Linked DNA regions of Tolumonas auensis DSM 9187. The protein of the gene in region 1 interacts with the protein of each later gene in a pairwise test. Links are inferred from orthologs where the notes say so. Each region holds a gene or a part of one and is shown on either strand. Other genes may lie near its edges. The genes, in order: ycfP and tpx.

Region 1 (3,314 bases):
AATAAGCTGAATTGATAATTAAAGAGACGTCGCTTAATGCGGCGTTTTTTTATAGCTGAAAACAGTAAAAACAAAAAGCCGGCATCTCAGCCGGCTCTCTTTTATCAAAAACTGAATCAATGCAACTTCAGGCGTGGACGTAAAATACGGTTCAGCTGACCAACCAGCATGATCAAACCTGTTTTCACATAACCATACAGCGCAACCTGATGCATACGATACAGAGAGATATACATCATGCGTGCAATACGGCCTTCAATCATCATTGATCCACGCATCAGGTTACCCATTAAGCTACCAACGGTAGAGAAATTACTCAGGGAAACCAGTGAGCCGTAATCAACATACTGATAAGGTTTCAGTTCACCACCATTGATCTGTGCCAGAATATTCTTCATGCACTGTGTTGCCATCTGGTGTGCAGACTGGGCACGAGGCGGAACCAGTTTGCCATCTTCCATCGCACAGGCAGCACAGTCACCGATCGCGTAGATATGATCATCAACTGTCGTCTGCAAAGTACCTTTCACAACCAGCTGGTTGGCACGGTTCGTTTCCAGACCACCGATTTCTTTCATGAAATCAGGTGCTTTCACACCGGCAGCCCATACCATCAGGTCAGCTTCAATCAGCTCACCGTCTTTAGTCATCAGGCCTTTATCCGTCGCTTCGCTGACAAAAGTTGCGGTACGGATATCCACTCCCAGCTCTGTCAATTCATGATGAGCAGCAGCAGAAATACGCTCCGGCAAAGCAGGCAGAATACGAGGACCAGCTTCAACAACGGTCACATTCAGGCTACGGCGGGACAGGTTTTTATAACCATATGCCGTCAGCTCTTCTACTGCATTATATAATTCGGCAGAAAGTTCGATGCCGGTTGCACCAGCACCTACGATAGCAATCTTGATGCTACCTTCCTGAGGAATATCAGTATTGCTGGTGGTACGGGAACCCGCAAAACGCAGGAATTTATCCATCAGAATATTATGGAAACGGAACGCCTGATCCGGGCTATCCAGGAAAATACAATTATCACGAACACCCGGCGTATTGAAATCATTAGAAACAGAACCCAGTGCAATCACCAGATAGTCATACTCGATTTCACGTTCACCTAGAACTTCTTCGCCCTTCTCACCATAAATAGGTGCCAGAACAACACGTTTTTCCTGACGTTTGATATCGGTCAATGTGCCTAACTGGAATTCAAATGCATTGTGGCGTGCCTGAGATTGATAGCTCAATGCATCAACCCCTGCATCAAGCGAGCCGGCAGCTACTTCGTGCAGTAATGGTTTCCATAAATGGGTACGGTTACGATCAACCAGCGTGATCTGAGCCTTACCATTTTTACCCAATTTACGCCCCATACGAGTGGCCAACTCCAGGCCACCGGCTCCACCGCCAATAATGACAATTTTGGTCATACCAGAAATACCTTTTTCATTACTTATGTTAAGGATGCGTTATACGTCCTCAAAAATCACTTGCTTAAGCCTGCATCTTTAAATGCTTTGATTTGTTGCAAGTGAGCTGACAGATCCTTGAATTTATGGGTTTGTTTCTCATCCCATATAATGTCGTAATAATCTTTCAATGTATCTGCAATGCATCTATTATCCATGACTTCATCGTTAACAGAAAGGATACAAATGCACTTTCCTGCATTTTTTTTACGGAATTCAGTTACACATTTAGATGCAATATCTGTGTATTCTTCCGGTCTTTCAATCCTGCCCTGCATATTCTTTTCAGGGGAAAGATTAGGATTAATCAGTACTTGCCGGATACCACATAAAAAACCAATACGCTCACTCCAGTACCCCCCAAGACCCACGCCACAAATCAGCGGAGCCGGATCATCAGATGTCGTGATATGGCGATGTACTTCTTTCAATAAATCACTCATATCCTGACGAGGATGGATAGTGCTGTAACTCACCAGGCGGACATCAGGATCGATAAAGCGAAGTTGCATTATTTTTTCAAAATTGCCAGGGCTGGTGGCGTCAAAGCCGTGCAGATAAATAATCATGATGGATCCCTCAATCAACAACCTTGTCAGGGATCCACCATAGCAGGTCTTACGCTAAGCGGTCACTGCCAAGCCTCGAAAGGCTGCTTAAGATCAAAATATGATGTTAATTAACAAACTCTTCGGTAAAAATCTGCACTCTGTTCTGCGTGTTTTTCCAGCGGGATGTCGACGTTAAACGAGACCAGTCACCATTATTTGTGCTGAGTAATGATTCTGCCCGGCTTGCCGGCGGATTTTGCAACCCATCCAGAATAGCCACTGCACCCGCTCTGTTATTACAGGCAAGCAGCATGTCACAACCGGCATTGAGGGCAGCCTGTGCGCGTTCAGGATAACCGCCGGCAACAGCCGCACCTTCCATGGTCAGATCATCACTGAAGATAATACCATTGAAACCATATTTTCCCCGTAACACTTCCTGTAACCAGAAGCGCGAGAAACCGGCCGGTTGATCATCCAATTCGGTATAAATAACGTGTGCCGGCATGATGGCATCCAATTTCCCGGCAGGAATTAACTCCCGGAAAGGCACCAGATCAGTTGCTTCAATTTCTTCCCAGGAACGATTGTCGCGTGGGCTTTCCAAATGTGAATCCGCTCTGACACTGCCATGACCAGGAAAATGTTTACCTGTCGCCTTCATGCCTGCCTGGTGCATACCATCAATAAAAGCAGAAGCAAGCTGGATAACCTGCTCCGGATCGCTACTGAAACTACGATCACCAATCACATTGCTGCCCCGCTCTAAATCCAGCACAGGCGCAAAACTCAGATCAATATCATGTGCCAGCAATTCAGCGGCCATCAGCCAACCGCACTCTGTCGCTAAGTCTGTAGCCTGATTCCTAGCCTTATGTAATATCCCCATAGGTGGAATCCGGGAAAAACCATTCCGGAAACGTTGAACCCGTCCGCCTTCATGATCAACTGCAATCAGCAATGGTTTATTTGCTGCCTGACGGATCGTCTTTACCAACGCGGATAATTGTGACCGGTCATGATAATTACGGCCGAATAAGATCACCCCACCCACAGTCGGATGTCTCAGTATTTCCCGTTCTTCTGCGTCCAGTTCACAACCCTGAACATCTAACATCAAAGGACCCATTACATCCCCGCTTATAATTAAGACATGATTTCTTGTGACTATTCTATATATAGGCAGACAGGAAGTGTTACCATTTGCTGCATCAGAATGATTTACTTCTGATGATGTTTTCTTTAGTTTTCATATGCGTAATGATTATTGAATTTATACAAGGAGAGTAAGCCA
Region 2 (3,290 bases), 970 kb from region 1 along the record:
TTTACAACTTCTGAAAGCCAGACAATCGGAGTTGCAGGTTGTAGCCCCGATGGATGGAGAGGTAAAAGATGTACTGGTACAGCGGGGGATGACGGTCCGTAGCGGTGAACCGTTAATGTTGTATGCCATTCGTTCTCAACCTGTAGTGGTCGCCTATTTAACCCCCTCTGACGGGCAATTTTCCGGTATCGGACAACAGGCCACAGTGACATTGCCCGGCGGTGAAACGATAGCGGCGACGGTGAGTGAACCCACTAAAATTACCGAGCGGGTACCGGCACAACTGGCTGGCCCGTTTGATAACAACAAAGCAGCATTAAAAGTAGTGTTAAAACTGGAGCACATGCCGGTACAGGTTATTGAAGGCTTATCGGTATCGGTTCGTTTTCATTACACCAGAAACAATGTCTGGTCGCATATCCGCAATATATTCTGATGAGATGGCCGGATAATTTCATATTTCACGACAATGCACGGAGGCAATAAGAATGCTGATAGAAAAAAAATACCGATGGTTAGGGCTGTTTGCCGGGTTGTGTTGTTCGGCGGGGAACGTAGTTGCGAAAACACTGACGTTTGCCGGTGAGCAATGGGAGGTAAAAAACGGCATTGCGGCACCGGGCCCGAATAACTGGAGTGAAGATAACGCGTGGGTTGATGAACTCGGCCAGTTACATTTAAAGATCTCTTATCTGAACGGCACCTGGTACAGCGCGGAAGTGTATCAGCTGACCAATAAAGGCTTTGGTAATTATGAATGGCGTGTCAGCGGTCAGCTTGATCAGCTGGATGCCAATGTAGTACTGGGGCTGTTTCATTATGCAGGGCCGGATGGTCAGAATGAAATCGATATTGAAATGTCCAGATGGGGTGATGCTGCGGCACCACTCGGCAATTTTACGGTCTATCCTGCGTCGTCAACGCTGCCATTAAATACGCAGAGCTTTGCTGTGCTGCCAACCGGAACAGACACGATCCAGCGTTACAGCTGGCGTAGTAATGCGGTTTGCTTCCAGATGTTCAATGATAACGGCAGTGATGAACCTGCACTCAGTGACAACATTGCCAGCTGGCAATTCGCACCCAAAAACTACAGGAAAGCGATCCCGCAGATAACGATGCCGCTGCATATCAACTTATGGTTACGACAGGGTCTGGCACCGACGGATGGTCAGGAAGTAGAAGTGGTCATTAAGCGCTTTAACTTTACAGCGAGTCAGAATATACCTACTGACACAGCATCATGGTGCCAGTAGGTTATCGGTTTTAAGCCAGCGCTTTCAGTGCTGCATCGTAATTGGGTTCATGGGTGATTTCATCAACCAGCTCGGCGTGCAGCACTTTATCTGCTTCATCCAGCACCACTACTGCACGGGCCGTCAGGCCGGCCAGAACGCCGTCAGCGATATCCACACCATAAGCCTGTTTGAATTCTGCGCCACGCAGGGTAGACAGCGTGATTACATTATCCAGACCTTCCGCACCGCAAAAACGCGCCAGAGCAAATGGCAGATCAGCAGAAATACACAGCACTACGGTGTTTTCCAGCTTGCCGGCAGCTTCATTGAAGTGGCGCACAGATGCCGCACACACGGAGGTGTCCACGCTTGGGAAGATGTTCAGCACTTTACGTTTGCCAGCGAAAGAGGCCAGGGTGACATCAGCCAGTTCTTTGTTGACCAGTGAAAAAGGCTTGGCGGTTGTACCGGCTTTCGGGAAGTCGCCGTTAACAGTTACCGGGTTACCAGCCAGAGTTACAGTTGCCATGTCACTATCTCCTTGCATGTAGGGATTATTGATTGTGCGCAATATAATTGCTAACAACTAAATGTAACCGATTTAACAGATATTCAACAAGTATATTTGGTTTTAAATGAAACGCCGGAAATTCAGGAGCAGAAAAAATGACGGCCACAGTAGGGCCGTCATCGGTTGGACAACAAAGATCAATGAGCCGGCGTGCCGCCCCACACCACCATTACCTTATCTTGCTGGTACTGACGGCTAAAGGCGTAATAACCGCTGGCTGGCAGCGTAGTTTGCTGACCGGCACCGATTGCCGGATGACGGGCGCGGAACTGACTGATTTTCTGCCAGTGGGTGAGCAATGCAGCTTTGTCATCTTTCAGCTCATTCCAGTTCATATCTGAACGGGTGCCTTGTATCGGATCAGAACCGGTCGCACCAAACTGGCGGCCACTTTCATCACCGTAGTAGATCTGCACGGCTCCGGGCGCCAGCAATAACAGGCTGCCAGCCAGTTTCTGTTTTGCTATGTCGTTTTTCGCATCGTCATGGAAGAACAGTCGGGTATCGTGTGACGAGAGATAACTCAGCACATTCATGTCTTGTAGCTTTTCTGCCATCTGACGATAAGTGCCATCAATGTTGGCGTAGCATTCCAACGACTGTTTTGCCTGATCCTGAAAATCAAAATTGATCATGCTGTCAAAACCATGCTGAAAATAATCGCTCTTCATGACGCCATGTCCCCACGATTCGCCGGTCATCCAGAATGGCGCGTTATCCAGTGCTTCCTGCGGGTGCGCTTTTTTCCATTCCGCTAATGCCTGGGTGGCTTGGGTCTTTAACTGATCCCAGGCTGGTTTTTCGACATGTTTGGCAGTGTCAACGCGAAAACCATCGATGCCATAGTCGCGCACCCACTGACTCAGCCAATGCGTGATGTAATCCCGTGGCGCGTAGCCGGCAATTTCTTTGGCGTTGGTATCCTTTTTATAACGATAGAAATTAGGTAACCCGCTGGCCTGGGTGGCTTCGGTTTTCACATCAGGCAGGAAGGCAAGTGACATGGTCAGATCGTCATAACCGGGGTTATCGTAATTCCCGATGCCGGAGCGGATCCATTTTTTGCCCCACCAGTTTTCCCAGGCAGTACCCTCACTGAAATTGATGAAGTTGTTGAAGCTGTGCCAGTTTTCGCCTTTGCCGGGTTGCCAGTTGGTCCAGCGTTCACCGAGCAGTTGCTTTTGTTCATCGGCTTTCAGATGCAGTGCGCCGAACTGAAATTCCTGCATGTCAGCCAATGTCGCATACCCCACATGATTCATTACCACATCAAACAATATACGGATGCCGCGTTTGTGCGCCTGTTCTACCAGCGTATGCAGCTCTTGCTCGGTGCCCATGTTGGCATCGAGTTTGGTCCAGTCCAGCGCGTAGTAACCATGATAAGCATAATGCGGGAAATCACCGTTGGTGCCACCACCGATCCAGCCGTGAATTTGTTCCAGTGGTGAGCTGATCCACAGGGCATTGACGCCGAGTTG

What was found.
Region 2: the proteins of ycfP (region 1) and tpx interact in binary tests that used the Escherichia coli proteins (3 or more experiments, as listed by UniProt). The link is inferred for Tolumonas auensis DSM 9187 from one-to-one orthologs.

The regions. Positions count from the first base shown.
Region 1 is NC_012691.1:1,704,609-1,707,922, forward strand. The notes cover bases 263-3,244. They hold ycfP (alpha/beta hydrolase YcfP), read right to left. Parts: upstream 2,039-3,244; coding sequence 1,487-2,038; downstream 263-1,486. Other genes in these bases: TOLA_RS07840 (NAD(P)/FAD-dependent oxidoreductase), read right to left, coding at 263-1,430; nagZ (beta-N-acetylhexosaminidase), read right to left, coding at 2,145-3,137. Outside these bases: satP (acetate uptake transporter), read left to right, coding at 1-5; more of TOLA_RS07840, read right to left, coding at 117-262; TOLA_RS07855 (chorismate mutase), read left to right, coding at 3,314-3,314.
Region 2 is NC_012691.1:731,960-735,249, forward strand. What follows is about bases 18-2,975. They hold tpx (thiol peroxidase), read right to left. Parts: upstream 1,768-2,975; coding sequence 1,267-1,767; downstream 18-1,266. Other genes in these bases: TOLA_RS03330 (HlyD family secretion protein), read left to right, coding at 18-436; TOLA_RS03335 (LamG domain-containing protein), read left to right, coding at 489-1,256; TOLA_RS03345 (alpha-amylase), read right to left, coding at 1,947-2,975. Outside these bases: more of TOLA_RS03330, read left to right, coding at 1-17; more of TOLA_RS03345, read right to left, coding at 2,976-3,290. UniProt on the Escherichia coli protein: Thiol-specific peroxidase that catalyzes the reduction of hydrogen peroxide and organic hydroperoxides to water and alcohols, respectively. Plays a role in cell protection against oxidative stress by detoxifying peroxides.